One region of the Streptomyces sp. NPDC001068 genome, then DNA from elsewhere that is predicted to be linked to it. Evidence: riboswitches for the same ligand, from Rfam matches in the RefSeq annotation. Region 1 holds a riboswitch; each other region holds the start of a gene.

Region 1 (3,623 bases):
GCGAACAGCGGGACCGTACGGCCGCCGTCCTGAAGGCTCGGCGCGTCCACGGCGTAGACGATGCGCTGCACCAGCTGCGGGATGGCCTGGAAGCCGTTCGGGCAGCTGCCGTCGGCGGCCTCGAACGCCACGTGGGTGCGGTGGTTGGCGCTGTCGATGTTCCGGCCGTCCCAGCAGCTCTGGAACCTGAACGTGCGCACCACGTCACTGCCCTTGGGGCACAGCGGGTACTTGTCCTTGAGCTGCCGGTCCTCGAAACCGGTGCAGCTCCAGGAGGCGTTGGCGTTGGCCGGGCCGTTGACGAAGGACTTGGCGTCACCGGTGATGATGCGCAGCAGCCGCGGCATCTCGGTGACCTTCGAGGTCGGGTTCCCCTCGAAAGTGAGGGTGACCTCCTTCGCCGTCACGATCTGCCCGGCGTTGCCCTCGGTACCGCCGCCCGGCTTGTCGGCGTCCCGCTCCTGCTTGCCGTTCTGCAGCCGCAGCACCGGCCAGTAGTACGTCGACCTGTCGCCCCGGTCCGCACAGCTGGTGTCGGCCTTCGCGAGGTCGTCGTCGCTGGCGAACGCGTTGTTGGACTGGTTGCCGATGTAGTCGTGGAAGTGGTGGGCGCCGTTGGAGACGCCGGGCGCCACGATCACGTTGTCCGAGTTGAACAGGCCGTTGGCGTTGACCCCGCAGCTGGAGGAGAAGGTGCCGGTGGAGCCGCCGGACCGCTCGGCCGGGTTCGCGACGTTGGGCTGCACACCGGTGATGTCGGCGTAGTCGGCGGCGACCGGGCCGTTGCCGCCCTGCCCTCCGACGCCCGTGCCGGCACTCGCGCTCGCGCTCGCACTCGCGCCCTGGCCCGGTGTCTCACCGCCCTGCGGCGAGGCGGACTGGCCGCCGCCCTGGTCCGAGGAGTGCAGCGTGCACGCCGCGAGGTCGTCGAGGCCCTGGGGCCGGTCCCCCTCGCGGTCGATGGCGTCGGCGATGCGCTGGAGGGACTCGGAGCGCTTCTCCTTCAGCGGCTCCAGGATCGTCCGGTCGGCGGCACCGGGGTCCTGCTGGATCGCCGCCGCCGAGTCCTTGAGCTGCTGGTAGGCGGCCACGATCTGCTGGTCCAGTTGCGCGAGTTCACCGTCGACGTCGGCACGGGCCGCGTCGGGCACGTCGGTCAGACGGCTTCCGACGTCGGGGCAGTAGACGGTGGGCGCGGACAGCACCTGAGCGTTGGCGGTCGCTCCGGACTGGTCCGAACCCCCTTCGGTGGCCGAGGCGTAGACGTTCACCGCGACCAGTGTTCCGCCACCGAGCATCAGGGCGACCGCTGCGAAGGTCGCGCGTTGTGCGCCGGTCGGGCGTCTGCGCCTGTTGGGTCTCAAGGTCGTTCCCCTGCGTGTCGTGGTCGGCCGGGCATGGAAATCCCCCCGCCTGATACGCGGCGCGGCGCCTCCGTGTTCAACCACCCCACGAATTCACGGTGTTCTCATAGGAAGCAGCCCGTGGGACCGCCCGCGGCAGCGCCCCCCGCCGTCGAGCACTACGACGAACATCACAATTACGTATCGGACATTAGCCACTCCAACCTTCACACGAGTGACACAAGTTGGCTAAGTTGACGGGCAGGCCGTTCGGCTCCCCCCGGCGAATCCCGCCGGGCCGCGCGGCCTCCGCCCAATCCGGTGCCCAACGGGGCCTCCCGGAGCCGGGGACCCAACGGAACCACTGGGGTGAATCGGCCGACCGCCTTCTCAGGCAGGGGCCGTAGGGCATGCCTTCCGGATCGACCCGCCCGAACCCGACAGCTAACCCGGTCGGCGGAGTACGGAAGGAGCACGACCCCCATGGCGCCCGAGAGCCGTGACGAGGTTCGACAGCGGATCGACAACCTCTACGACCAGGCCGAGAACGCCACCGGGAACTACAACGCCACGCGCGCGATGAACGGGGGCTCGCGGTCCCGCGGTGTCCCGCTGTTCAAGCGGCCCCGGCGTGACGACCCGGGCCTCGAGAGCATCGCGCGGGAGTGGTTCGACACGGCACGCTCACGGCTCGGGCCGAGCGTCCCCGCTGCGCTGCCGGCCGACCGGCAGCCCGCCCGCCCCGGACCACGCCGGCCCGTCAGCCCGATGGCGGCCGACCTGCTCGGCCAGGTGGAGGGCTCCGGCCCGTCCCGGCCTGAGCTGACCGCGGGACCCTCCGCGAACAGTGACATCGAGGTCGTCCGCGAGCCGGCGGCGCGCCCCGGGCGGGAACTGACGGCCGGGTCCCCCGCGGCCCTGCCGCCCGGCTCGTCCGACGCGCCCAGGGCACTGCCCGCCGCCGCGCCGCGGCGCGCCACGCCCGGCACGTCCAAGACCAGGAGCCAGCTGAAGATCGCCAAGGCGCGGGAGCTGCTGTCGCAGCGCACCGGACAGCGGGCGGTCGCGGCGCTCGAACCGGCCGCGCCCGCCCAGGCCCCGCAGGCGGCACCGGTCGCCCAGGCCCTCTGGACCACGCCCGAGGCCCGGGTCCCGGCGCGGCGGCCGGCTCCCGCCGGGGCGCCGGGACGATACGGCGACACCGGAGCGTCGCCGGAGACGGCCGTGACGGACACCGGGGGCATCCCGATCGTGTCCCCGACGGACACCGGCACCTTCCGGATCATCACCCCGGGCAGCGCACCGTCCCGGCTTCCGGCGGCCCCGCCCGGTTTCCGGGTCATGACGCCGGGCGGCACCGGCGACGTGCCGGCCGCGCCCGCCATGGACACCGCTCCGCCCCCCACCGCGACCCTCGGCGACACCGGTTCCTTCCGGGTCATGACGCCGGGCGCCACCGGCACGTTCCCGATGCCGGACGACACGGGTGCCTTCCCGGCCGCGACCCCGGCGAACACGGAGGCCTTCCCGGCCGGGGTCCCCGCGGACACGGCTGCATTCCAAGCCACGGCCTCCGCGGACATGGGCCCCTTCCAGACCATGGCCCCGGCCGACATGGGTGCCTTCCAGACCATGGCCCCCACCGACATGGGCGCCTTCCAGACCATGGCCCCCACCGACATGGGCGCCTTCCAGACCATGGCCCCCACCGACATGGGCGCCTTCCAGGTCTCCGCGCCCCTCCCGGGCCTGATGGACAACGGCGCGTTCCCGGTCATGGCGCCGGACGCGGCGGCCGCCCATCTCGGGGCGCCGGCGTTCACCGCGGAGGCGCCGTACACCGCCGGCGGCTACGGCATGGCGGCCGGGACCATGGCGGCCCCGGCCGCTCAGGTCCCCGCCGGGCCGGCCGCGTACATGGCGGCTCCCGCCATGCCGTCGGGCGCCATGCCGTCGGCCGCCATGCCGTCGGCCGGTTTCGGCACCGAGGCCTTCCCCGCGGCTCCCGCGGTCGACCTGGGCGCCTACGCGGCCGGAACGCAGCCCACAGCCGCCGGTTACGCCGCCGCCGCGCCCATGCCCGCGGCGGTGACGGACCCGCCGTGGGCGATGCTGGCGACTCCCGCCGCGGTGCCCGAGCCCCCCGTTGCGATGGCCACGGCCGCCGCGATGGCACAGGCCCCGTTCCCCACCGCGGCCGTGCCCACCGTGCCCCCGGCCGTGGCCGCTCCCTTCCCCACCGCGTCGGTCGCGACCGCTCCCCCGGTGGCCGCCCCGTTC
Region 2 (3,623 bases), on a different contig from region 1:
GGCCTTCCCGGCCCCCGAGCGCGCCACCCTGGACAACGGGCTCACCGTGCTGCGCTGCCACCGTCCCGGCCAGCAGGTCGTCGCCGTGGAGGTGCTCCTGGACGCGCCCCTGGACGCCGAACCGGCCGGCCTGGACGGCGTCGCCACGATCATGGCGCGCGCCTTCTCCGAGGGCACCGACAAGCACTCCGCCGAGGAGTACGCCGCCGAGCTGGAGCGGGCCGGCGCCACCCTCGACGCACACGCCGACCACCCCGGCGTCCGGCTCAGCCTGGAGGTGCCGGCCTCCCGGCTGGAGAAGGGGCTCGGGCTGCTCTCCGACGCGCTGCGGGCGCCCGCCTTCGCCGACAGCGAGATCGAGCGGCTGGTGCGCAACCGGCTCGACGAGATCCCGCACGAGCTGGCCAACCCCAGCCGCCGGGCCGCCAAGCAGCTCTACAAGGAGCTGTTCCCGTCGACCGCGCGGATGTCCCGGCCTCGCCAGGGCACCGAGGACACCGTCGAGAAGATCGACGCGGCCGCCGTGCGCGGGTTCTACGACCGGCACGTACGGCCCGCCACCGCCACCGCGGTCGTCGTCGGCGACCTGACCGGCATCGACCTGGACGAACTGCTCGGCCAGACCCTGGGCGCCTGGCACGGCACCGCCGGCCGGCCCCGGCCGGTGCCCCAGGTCTCCGCGGACGACACCGGCCGGGTCGTCATCGTGGACCGCCCCGGCGCCGTCCAGACCCAGCTGCTCATCGGCCGCGTGGGCGCCGACCGGCACGACCGGGTCTGGCCCGCCCAGGTGCTCGGCACCTACTGCCTGGGCGGCACCCTCACCTCCCGCCTGGACCGTGTCCTGCGCGAGGAGAAGGGCTACACCTACGGCGTCCGCGCCTTCGGGCAGGTGCTGCGGTCCGCCCCCGACGGCAGCGGCGCCTCGATGCTCGCCATCAGCGGCTCCGTGGACACCCCGAACACCGGCCCGGCGCTCCAGGACCTGTGGACGGTGCTGCGCACCCTCGCCTCCGGCGGACTCACCGACGCCGAGCGCGACGTCGCCGTGCAGAACCTGGTCGGCGTGGCGCCGCTGAAGTACGAGACCGCGGCGGCCGTCGCCGGCACCCTGGCCGACCAGGTCGAGCAGCACCTGCCGGACGACTTCCAGGCCACGCTCTACCGGCAACTGGCCGCCACCGGCACCGTGGAGGCCACCGCGGCGGTCGTGAACGCCTTCCCGGTCGACCACCTGGTCACCGTCCTGGTCGGCGACGCGGCGCAGATCAGGGAGCCGGTCGAGGCCCTCGGCATCGGCGAAGTGACGGTCGTCGCCGCGGAGTAGCCGGGCGACGCCCCGCGCGTGAACGGAGCCCTGGTGACCACCCGGCCACCAGGGCTCTGAAATGTCCGGATTGGTGCGGAGGTTGCCTGTCTGCCCTGTGGGATGCGCGACAAAATCCGCGTTCCGTTTGAGGATTGCGAGGACGCCCTCGTAGGTTCTTCCAGGCTGTCCGCACGACACTGCGCCGCGCCCGCGGCACCGGACAGTCATCGCCGAGTCCCCGTACGGCGCGAGCCAGGGGAGCCGGGGACCCACGCAGTCCCTGGGGTGAATCGGGCGCCCGCGCTAGTCGCGAGGGGGCCCGTAGGAGACCTTCCTGCTCCGAACCCGTCAGCTAACCCGGTAGGCGAGAGGGAAGGAAAGGACCAGCCTCTACATGGCGTTCATGTGCGCCTCCGGGAAGCACCGTCGTCCCGGCCGGGTGAAGCGCACCACCGCGCAGGCCGCCGGCATCGCGGCCCTCACCACCACCGGTGTCATCGGCACCGTCTCGGCGGCCCCCGCGCTCGCCGCGGAGAACTCCGTCCAGCAGACCGGCCTCACGCCGGTGATCACGGTCAGTGACTCGGTCGTCGAACAGATCGACGCCCAGGCCGCCGCGCAGACGGCCGCCGCCGAGCGCGAGGCGGCCGAGAAGGCGGCCCGCGAGAAGGCCGCGGCGAAGGCCGAGAAGGAGCACGCGGCCGCGGCGCGTGCCGCGCGGGAGGCCGAGCGCAAGCGTCTCAACGCCTTCGTCGTGCCGGTCACCGACTCGTACGTCTCCACCGGCTACAAGACCGGCGGCTCCCTGTGGTCCTCCGGCGCCCACACGGGCATCGACTTCCACGCGGCCACCGGCACCGAGGTGCACGCGGTCGGTACCGGCACGGTGGTCTCCACCGGCTGGGGCGGGTCGTACGGCAACCAGATCGTCATCAAGATGGCCGACGGCATGTACACCCAGTACGGCCACCTGTCGTCGATCGGTGTCTCGGTGGGCCAGAAGGTCACCCCGGGCGAGCGGATAGCCCTGTCCGGCGCGACCGGCAACGTGACCGGCCCCCACCTCCACTTCGAGGCTCGTACGACCCCGGAGTACGGCTCGGACGTCGACCCGGTCGCCTACCTCCGCAAGCACGGCGTCGACGTCTGACCCGAGCGCGGCGGCAAGCATGTGACGCCGTCCGACGAGCTTTCCGAAAGCCCCGGCCTCCACGCCGGGGCTTTCGTCGTTTCCGTGACCTCGGTGTCCAAAAAATACGCATGGATTCAAGGCCCCCTTCGGAAATTCCGGCCCATTGCAATAGAGTCACGGAACGGACGTCACTCGGCGGCTTTTCACGGGGACCAGGGCGGAGGTCGGACATGCGTATTCCGGCGCACTCGGTATGCACGGCGATCCGGGACGACATCGTCGCGGGGGTCCATGAGCGCGGCAGCCGGCTCACCGAGGAAGTCCTGGCCCGCCGCTACGGCGTCTCGCGCGTCCCCGTCCGCGAGGCCCTGCGCACCCTGGAGGCCGAGGGGTTCGTGGTGACGCGCCGGCACGCGGGCGCGTGCGTCGTGGAACCGACCGAGCAGGAGGCCGCCGACCTGCTGGAGATGCGTCTGCTCCTGGAGCCGCTCGGCGCCTCCCGGGCCGCGCAGCGCCGTACCGAGGCGCACCTCAAGGTGCTGCGCGGACTGGTCAGGCTGGGTCAGGAGCGGGCCCGCAGGGGCGGCAGCGAGGATCTGCGGTCGCTGGGCGGCTGGTTCCACGAGACGCTCGCCCAGGCGACCGGCAGTCATGCCCTGACCTCGGCACTCACCCAACTGCGGCACAAGATCGCCTGGATGTACGTCGTCGCGGCGCCCGCCGACCCGGTGGGGTCCTGGGCCGAGCACGGCGCCATCGTGGACGCGGTGGCGCGCGGCGACGGCGAGCGCGCGCGGGCGCTCACCGCGCTGCACACCGAGCGGTCCACGCTCTCCCACCGGCTGCGCTTCTCCGGCGGCACGGACCGGGGCGGTGGTGTGAGGACTTCGCAACATCCCGTAAACATGTCGGGCCCGCGGCATTAACACGGGCGCCGTATACAAAGAGATGTAATTCGGCGGAGCGGTCTTTCCGCTGCCTTTATCTGTGCGTGCCGGTAATTCCCGGTGACGCGCCATTCGTGTGCCCGGCGTGAATTTTCCCGCGCCATGTGGAACACGGGTGCCGCGCCGACCGCCGCCGAGGCCGCGTGATCCCTGCGACGAAAACAACGGGAACTACCGGAACAACGGGAACGGCAGACGACGGAAACCCGGACGCCGGAAACCCGCACGGCGGAAA
Region 3 (3,623 bases), on a different contig from region 1:
TACGGGGCGCCCCGGACAGCACATCTTGTTCGGCGACAGCGGAATCCCGGCTCGACACCCTCCCAGCGTTCTGTACATCCTGTACGTTCCTTACCGAGAGTTCGGCCGCTGAGACAGCTCAGCCGCGAGGAGGGGTACGCCATGACCCGACCGTCCGCCCGCTACGTCCTGCCCGAGTTCACCGAACGCACCCCCGCCGGGCAGCGCACCCTGGATCCGTACGCGAAGCTGCTGGAGGAGCGGATCGTCTTTCTCGGCACACCCGTCGACGAGACCTCCGCCAACGACGTGACGGCGCAGTTCATGCACCTGGAGCACGCCTCGCCGGACCGGGACATCTCGCTGTACATCAACTCCCCGGGCGGCTCGTTCAGCGCGATGACCGCGATCTACGACACCGTCGGGTACGTCACCTGCGACGTGGAGACGATCTGCCTGGGCCAGGCCGGGGCGTCGGCCGCGGTGCTGCTCGCGGCGGGCACCCCGGGCAAACGGTCCATGCTGCCGGGCGCGCGGATCGTGCTCCGGCAGCCGTCGCTGCCGGAACCGGTACAGGGCCGGCCGAGTGATCTGGCCATCCAGGTGGCGGAGTTGGAGCGGACCCGAGCGCTGCTGGAGGAGATGCTCGTCCGGCACACCGGGCGTACCGCCGCCCAGGTCCACCGGGATCTGGAGCGGGACCTCGTACTGGACGCGCCGGCCGCGCTGGCGTACGGGCTGGTGGACCGCGTCGTGCCCAGCCGCAGGAGCATGCTCGGCCTGCCGGACGCGGGGTGAGCGCCCGATGCCGCTGCCGGAGCTGCCACCGCTGCCCGCGCTGACCCGGGCCGAGGGCGAGCTGATCGACCGCTACCTGGACGTCGTCGACCTGCTGGGCCGGATCAACCCGGCACAGAACGAGGACACCTATCGTGGGCTGCGCGCCGCGCAGGCGCTGGTGCGCGCGGCGGCAGAGCTGCGCGACGCGCTCGCCCTGATGCACGGGCGGGGCGAGTCGGAGCTCCACGGGGACACGCTGGCACGCGCTTTGCGGGTGCTCGACGGTGAGCGCCGGACCGCGCGCGTCGTACTCCCGCCCGACTGCGTACGGTGAGGCCCGCCGAAGTCCGGTGCACCACGTCCACCGGCCGACGGGGCCGGAGTTGAAACGACCCAAAGGGGTTACGGCTGTTCGGCGGAGCGTGGCGTGGTTTTACCTGACCGACGAGACCGCTCAGGATGCGCGCGAGAGAGCGCCCGCGAGGGGCTGCGCCGCAGGTCCGGGGCTACGCAGGCCAGTTGACGAATATTCGAACACACCCCTGTCCACCCGAACGGGTGGGTGGTGAGTAACCCCACAAATAACCGGTTCCGTTGGGATTTTCGGACACACGTAGGTGAAGATCCCTGTCTGACGACAAGCCCCCGCCACAGCGGCGGGGCGATCCGGGCGGACGCCGAGTCCTGCCGCCGCCCGGATGACCGGTCGACGGAAGTGGATCGGCAGGAGTGGAGGACCCGAGCACGACGGGTCGCCGGCACGGTCGAAGTCCGACCGGACCGCGCAGCCCTTGGGGTGAAGCCGTGGAAACACGGCCGGGCAACTTCGCCAGCCCGAATCCGACAGGTCATCCTTCACAGGCGGCTGACGAAGGGTTGCGCATGACTGCGCTCAATCGTGTCCCGTCGCTGATGGCACGGGCCGGCACGGCCTCGGCACTCACCATCGCCGCCGTGGGCGGCTCCATCGTGATCCCCGGTGTCGCCTCCGACGCCTCGGCCGCCACGATGGCGACGAAGGCACTTCAGGTCGCGGCCTCGAAGAAGGGCTCGCCCTACAGGTGGGGTGCCACCGGACCGAACCGGTTCGACTGCTCCGGGCTCACGCTGTACTCGTTCAAGAAGGCGGGCAAGAAGCTCCCGCGTACGGCGGCCCAGCAGTACAACAAGACCCGTCACATCTCGGCCGGCAACCGCAAGGCCGGGGACCTGGTCTTCTTCCACTCGGGCTCCAGCGTGTACCACGTCGGCATCTACGCCGGGAAGGGAAAGATCTGGCACGCCCCGAAGACCGGGGACGTGGTGAAGCTCCAGAAGATCTGGACGCGCAGCGTCTGGTACGGCCGGGTCAGCTGACCCGCCCGGAACCACCCCGCGGCCGGCCGGCAGGAACTCAGGGCTACGGTTCCTGTTGGCCGGCCGCGGTGACCGTGCCGGCCGGGACGGCCCAGGGCAGCTCGATGAAGACGGTCTTCCCGCCCTCCCGGGTGGGACGCACCCGGAGCCTGCCACCGCACTCCGCGGTGAGCCAGCGGATGATGACCATGCCGCGCCCGTTGTCCTGCTGGACCGCGGCCGGGAGTCTCTTGGGGAAGCGCGGGTGGCTGTCCGTGACGCCGATGCGCAGCCGTTCGTCACGGTCGAGGACGAGGTCCACCGTGAAGGTGGGGGACTGCCCGAAGGTGTGCTGCACCGCGTTGGTGGCGAGCTCGGAGACGATGAGGCGGATGGTGTCCGCGGTCTCCGTCCGGGGTGACAGCCCCCATTCCGCGAGGGTGCCAAGCGCGTAGGAACGGGCCGTGGACACCGAGGCGGGATCGCTCGGCAGAGTGATGGATGCTTCCAGGTGGTCTGCCATGGCGACGTCGTCCCTTTCCCACGGGACCGTGGTCCGACACGGTGCGGATGGTTCGAGTACGGTCCCGGACTGGTGCTTCTTCGCCAGACTGCCATTACCGGGGCGGCCAGGGGAGCGATCCACCAAGATATGCATATATCTGTCGCTCGATGCGGTGAACTCTGCGACCTCAGAGCGTATTTGGGTGACCCGGAAGGAGTAAGGAGTAGCCCATGCAGAACGGTCCCGCGGTGCGCCGCCGGAAACTCGGCGCCGAGCTGCGCACACTGCGCACCGGCGCCGGCCTCACGAGCGGCGAGGCCGCCCGCCTGGTGGGCTGGCATCAGTCGAAGGTGAGCCGGATCGAAACCGGCGCCAGTGGTGTGAAACCGGCCGATGTGCGGTTACTCCTCGACGCCTACGGTGTGGCCGAGGAACAACTGCGCGAGTTGCTGCTGGTGTTGGCGGGGTCGGAGGACACCGCCGGGCGGCACCACTGGTGGCACGCCTATCGCGGGGTCCTGCCGCCCACCTATCGCGATTTCATCAGCCTGGAGTCGCAGGCCCGCGCCATGCGCACGCTGGAGACCTCCGTCGTGCCGGGGCTGCTGCAGACCCCGGAGTACGCGCGCGCCGTGACCCGGGCGGCCGTCGACGGGCTCGACGACGAGGCGCTGGACGCCCTCGTGAAGGTGCGTCTGGCCAGGCAGGACGTGCTGCGAAACCATCCGCCGCTGGAGCTGAGCGCGGTGCTGGACGAGGCCGTGCTGCGCCGGGAGGTGGGCGGCCCGGGGGTGATGGCGCGTCAGCTGGAGCGGCTGGCGGCGGCGGCCCGGCTGCCCCAGGTACGGCTCCAGGTGCTGCCGTTCTCGGCCGGAGCGCATATCGGCATCACCGGGCCTTTCGTAATCTTCTCATTTCCGAGCACTTCTGATCTGGACGTGGTTGTTCTCGACCAGTTGACGAGTAGCCTCTACCTCGAACGGAAAGAAGACCTCCAGTCCTACACGGAGGCCTTCAACTCCCT
Region 4 (3,623 bases), on a different contig from region 1:
CCGGCCCACAGCATTCGCCCCCGCCCGCTCGCAGCCGCAAATCTGGACGGACACGCTTCGGACACCCGGGACATGTGGGGAGTCGTTCGGTGGACCATGGACAGGCGCAGGAGGGCAGGTCCGCGACCGCTCGCACCCTGGCCCGGTTCCTGCCCGCCCTGCTGATCGTCTCCGGCGTCTGCTACGACAGGCTCACCCCGGTCGGGTACACGGCCGTCCCCTTCTTCACGGCGGCTCCGCTGATCGCCGCGCCCCTCGCGTCCCTGCGCACCACCGTCCTGACCGGAATCGCGTCCTTCCTCGCCACCTACGCCGTGCACGCCCGGTTCGGGTTCGGGCCGGACGCGGACGCCGTCACCGAGATGGTGACCGTGGCCACGGTCGCAGCCCTCGCGGCCGGCATCAACCGGATCGTCCGCCTCGGCGACCGGCGGCTCGCCTCCGCCCGCGAGGTCGCCGAGGCGGCGCAGCGGGCGGTGCTGCCCGAGCCCGCCGAGCGGATCGGCGGCTTCGAGATCGCCGCGCGCTACGAGGCGGCCCAGGAGGGCACCTTCATCGGCGGCGACCTGTACGCGGTCCAGGACACCCCCTTCGGCGTGCGGCTGGTCGTCGGCGACGTGCGCGGCAAGGGCATGGGCGCGGTCGCCGCGGTGGCGGTGGTCATCGGCGCGTTCCGGGAGGCCGCCGAGCAGGAGGTCACCCTGGAGGGGGTGGCGGGGCGGCTGGAGCGGGCGATGACCCGCGAGTGCGTCCGGCGTGGCGGAGTCGACGCGTACGAGGGGTTCACCACCGCCGTGCTCGCCGAACTCCCGCACGGGGACGGCACGGTCCGGATCGTCAACCGGGGACATCCGCCGCCCCTGCTGCTGCACGGTGACGGCGTGGTCTTCCCGGTGCGAGTGCCGGAGGCCGCGCTGCCGCTGGGGATGGGCGAGTTGGGGGACGGGCCGGACCGGGCCGCCGAGCACCCGTTCCCGAGCGGGGCCACGCTGCTGCTGCACACCGACGGCCTCTCCGAGGCGCGGGACGCGCGCGGCGTGTTCTACGACCCCGAGCGACGGCTGACCGGGCGGGCCCTCACCGCCCCCGGTCCGCTGCTGGCCCGGATCGCCGCCGAGGTGCGCCGGCACACCGGGGGCGGCATGACGGACGACATGGCGCTGCTCGCGGTGCGGCGGCCCTGAACGCGATCACGGGGCCGTACTGCGGATGGTCACCCACGGTGCGCGGACGGAAGCCGTCCGCATAACGTCTGAGTCACCATCAAAACTGCTGTGACTCCTGAGCTGTACAGAACACATGGTCAACTCGACCGTTTTTGACCGTTCGTAGCAGGTAAGTCCACGCCTTGAAAGCGTAATGATCAAGGAGAACGGCTTGGAATCTGATAGCCGGGTCTATTAACGTTCGATAACGCAGCGCGGTCGTCACAGCCGTCACCCGCGACGGCTCCGCGCGCACGCGCCGAATCCCGCAAGGGAACCGGGGAACCACCACCTTGGGGTGAATCGCACTAATACCACCGGGTAGAAATCGGTCGGTATACGCGCGTAGGAGACCTTCCTGCTCCGAACCCGTCAGCTAACCCGGTAGGCAGCGGAAGGAAAGGAGTGCGCCCGCGTGGCGTCCAACCGGCCTGCTCCGACAGCCCCGTTCGTGCCCAGCCAGCGTCAGCCCGAGGCCTACGGCCTCGGTGGACAGCGCACCGACGAGGGCCCCTGGGAGGAGTGGAACCCCACCGAGGAGTCCCTCGCCCCGGTACGCGGCCGGCACCGCGTCGCCAAGCAGCGCGGCGGAGGCCTCGCGCGGAGCTCCACGGTTCTCGGCGTCGGCGTCATCGCCGCCGTCGGCGCGGGCGGCATGGCCAGCGCCAACACCGGCAAGCCGCCGGTCTCCATCTCGCTGCCCGACCTGCCGTCCTCCGTCGACTCCCTGCTCGGCGACGACGGCGGCCACCAGGCGGCCCCCACCGCGCTCAGCAGCGTCACCACGGCGACCGCCACCGACGCCGACTCCTCCTCCGACGCCGGTGAGGCGCTGCGCAGCCGGATCATCGCCCAGGCCGAGCAGCAGCAGACCCAGATCGACGTGAAGGCCACCGCCAAGGCCGTCGCCGCCGCCGACAAGGCGGTCTCCGACGCGGAGGCGAAGGCGGAGAAGGCCGCGGCGACCCAGGCCGCCGACGCCAAGGAGAAGGCGCAGGCCGCCGAGAAGGCGCAGGCCGAGCAGAAGCGGCTCGCCGCGCTGGCCAAGCAGTACACGCTGCCGGTCGTCTCCTACACGATCACCGGCACCTTCGGCCAGGCCGGCTCCATGTGGGCCTCCGGCTACCACACCGGCCTCGACTTCGCCGCCCCCACCGGGACCCTGATCAAGGCCGTGCACAGCGGCACCGTCACGGAGGCCGGCTGGGCCGGCTCGTACGGCTACCGCACGATCCTCACCCTCGACGACGGCACCGAGCTGTGGTTCTGCCACCAGTCCTCGATCGGCGTCAAGGTCGGCCAGAAGGTCGCCACCGGTGACGTCATCGGGCGGGTCGGCGCCACCGGCAACGTCACCGGCCCGCACCTCCACCTGGAGGTCCACCCCGGCGGCCAGGCCACCGGCATCGACCCGATGACCTGGCTGCGCGGCAAGGGCCTGAACCCCTGACGGACCCCCACTGATCCCCGGCGGCCCTGACGACGACCCCCCGACGTCAGGGCTGCCGGTCCGGTGCGTCCGGGGGACGGTGTCCGGGACCGGGCGACGCCTTCCGCATTTGCGAGAACGCCTTCCGTCGCGACGCCTTCCGCTTTTACGAGAACGCCTTCCGCAGCGACGCCTTCCGCTTTTACGAGAACTTCGCGTTGTGGCGGCATCGGACCCCCGGCCGACGATGTTGAACTGAGGCATGACCTCTACTCCGGACTCCTCCGCCTCCCCCTCCGCTTCCCGCCCTCTGCGCAAGCTCGGTGCCTCCGACCTGGAGGTATTCCCGCTCTGCCTGGGCGGCAACGTCTTCGGCTGGACCGCCGACGAGGCCACGTCCTTCGCCGTCCTCGACGCGTACACGGCAGCGGGCGGCAACTTCGTGGACACCGCCGACTCTTACTCGGCCTGGATCGAGGGCCACCAGGGCGGCGAGTCCGAGACCGTCATCGGCAAGTGGGTCAAGGCGCGCGGCAACCGCTCGGACGTCGTCATCGCGACGAAGGTCAGCCAGCACCCCGACTACCCGGGTCTGTCGGGCGCCAACATCAAGGCCGCCGCGGACGCCTCACTGCGGCGCCTGGGGACCGACTACATCGACCTCTACTACACCCACTTCGACAAGCCCGAGATCCCGGTCGAGGAGATCGTCGGTGCCCTGGACGAACTGGTGCGCGCGGGCAAGGTCCGGCACATCGCCGCCTCCAACATCACCGCCGAGCGGCTCCAGGAGTCGCTGGACCTCTCCGACCGCGAGGGCCTCGCCCGGTACGTCGCCCTCCAGCCCCACTACAACCTCGTCTCCCGCGACACCTACGAGGGTCCCCTCCAGGAGCTGGCCTCCCGCACCGGTCTCGCGGCGGTCCCCTACTTCGCGCTGGCCGCGGGCTTCCTCACCGGCAAGTACCGGCCCGGCGCGACCGTCGACA

Evidence for each region. Region 1 has a riboswitch for cyclic di-AMP ahead of ACFY3I_RS08250 (NlpC/P60 family protein). Riboswitches for the same ligand answer to the same signal wherever they lie in the genome.
Region 2: linked by a shared signal. The riboswitch ahead of ACFY3I_RS04815 (M23 family metallopeptidase) and the one ahead of ACFY3I_RS08250 (NlpC/P60 family protein) in region 1 are both predicted to bind cyclic di-AMP.
Region 3: linked by a shared signal. The riboswitch ahead of ACFY3I_RS33650 (C40 family peptidase) and the one ahead of ACFY3I_RS08250 (NlpC/P60 family protein) in region 1 are both predicted to bind cyclic di-AMP.
Region 4: linked by a shared signal. The riboswitch ahead of ACFY3I_RS24665 (M23 family metallopeptidase) and the one ahead of ACFY3I_RS08250 (NlpC/P60 family protein) in region 1 are both predicted to bind cyclic di-AMP.

What each region holds. Positions count from the first base shown of each region.
Region 1 covers NZ_JBIAYD010000002.1:702,602-706,224, forward strand. The annotation lists gene ACFY3I_RS08245 (DUF1996 domain-containing protein) at 1-1,298, opposite strand, end outside; cyclic di-AMP (ydaO/yuaA leader) riboswitch at 1,644-1,818, shown strand; gene ACFY3I_RS08250 (NlpC/P60 family protein) at 1,827-3,623, shown strand, end outside.
Region 2 covers NZ_JBIAYD010000001.1:1,120,347-1,123,969, reverse strand. The annotation lists gene ACFY3I_RS04820 (M16 family metallopeptidase) at 1-1,327, shown strand, start outside; cyclic di-AMP (ydaO/yuaA leader) riboswitch at 1,528-1,691, shown strand; gene ACFY3I_RS04815 (M23 family metallopeptidase) at 1,704-2,459, shown strand; gene ACFY3I_RS04810 (GntR family transcriptional regulator) at 2,672-3,367, shown strand.
Region 3 covers NZ_JBIAYD010000013.1:190,345-193,967, reverse strand. The annotation lists gene ACFY3I_RS33660 (ATP-dependent Clp protease proteolytic subunit) at 142-777, shown strand; gene ACFY3I_RS33655 (hypothetical protein) at 785-1,093, shown strand; cyclic di-AMP (ydaO/yuaA leader) riboswitch at 1,425-1,638, shown strand; gene ACFY3I_RS33650 (C40 family peptidase) at 1,642-2,115, shown strand; gene ACFY3I_RS33645 (ATP-binding protein) at 2,159-2,617, opposite strand; gene ACFY3I_RS33640 (helix-turn-helix domain-containing protein) at 2,830-3,623, shown strand, end outside.
Region 4 covers NZ_JBIAYD010000008.1:457,695-461,317, forward strand. The annotation lists gene ACFY3I_RS24660 (PP2C family protein-serine/threonine phosphatase) at 90-1,184, shown strand; cyclic di-AMP (ydaO/yuaA leader) riboswitch at 1,453-1,613, shown strand; gene ACFY3I_RS24665 (M23 family metallopeptidase) at 1,621-2,655, shown strand; gene ACFY3I_RS24670 (aldo/keto reductase) at 2,897-3,623, shown strand, end outside.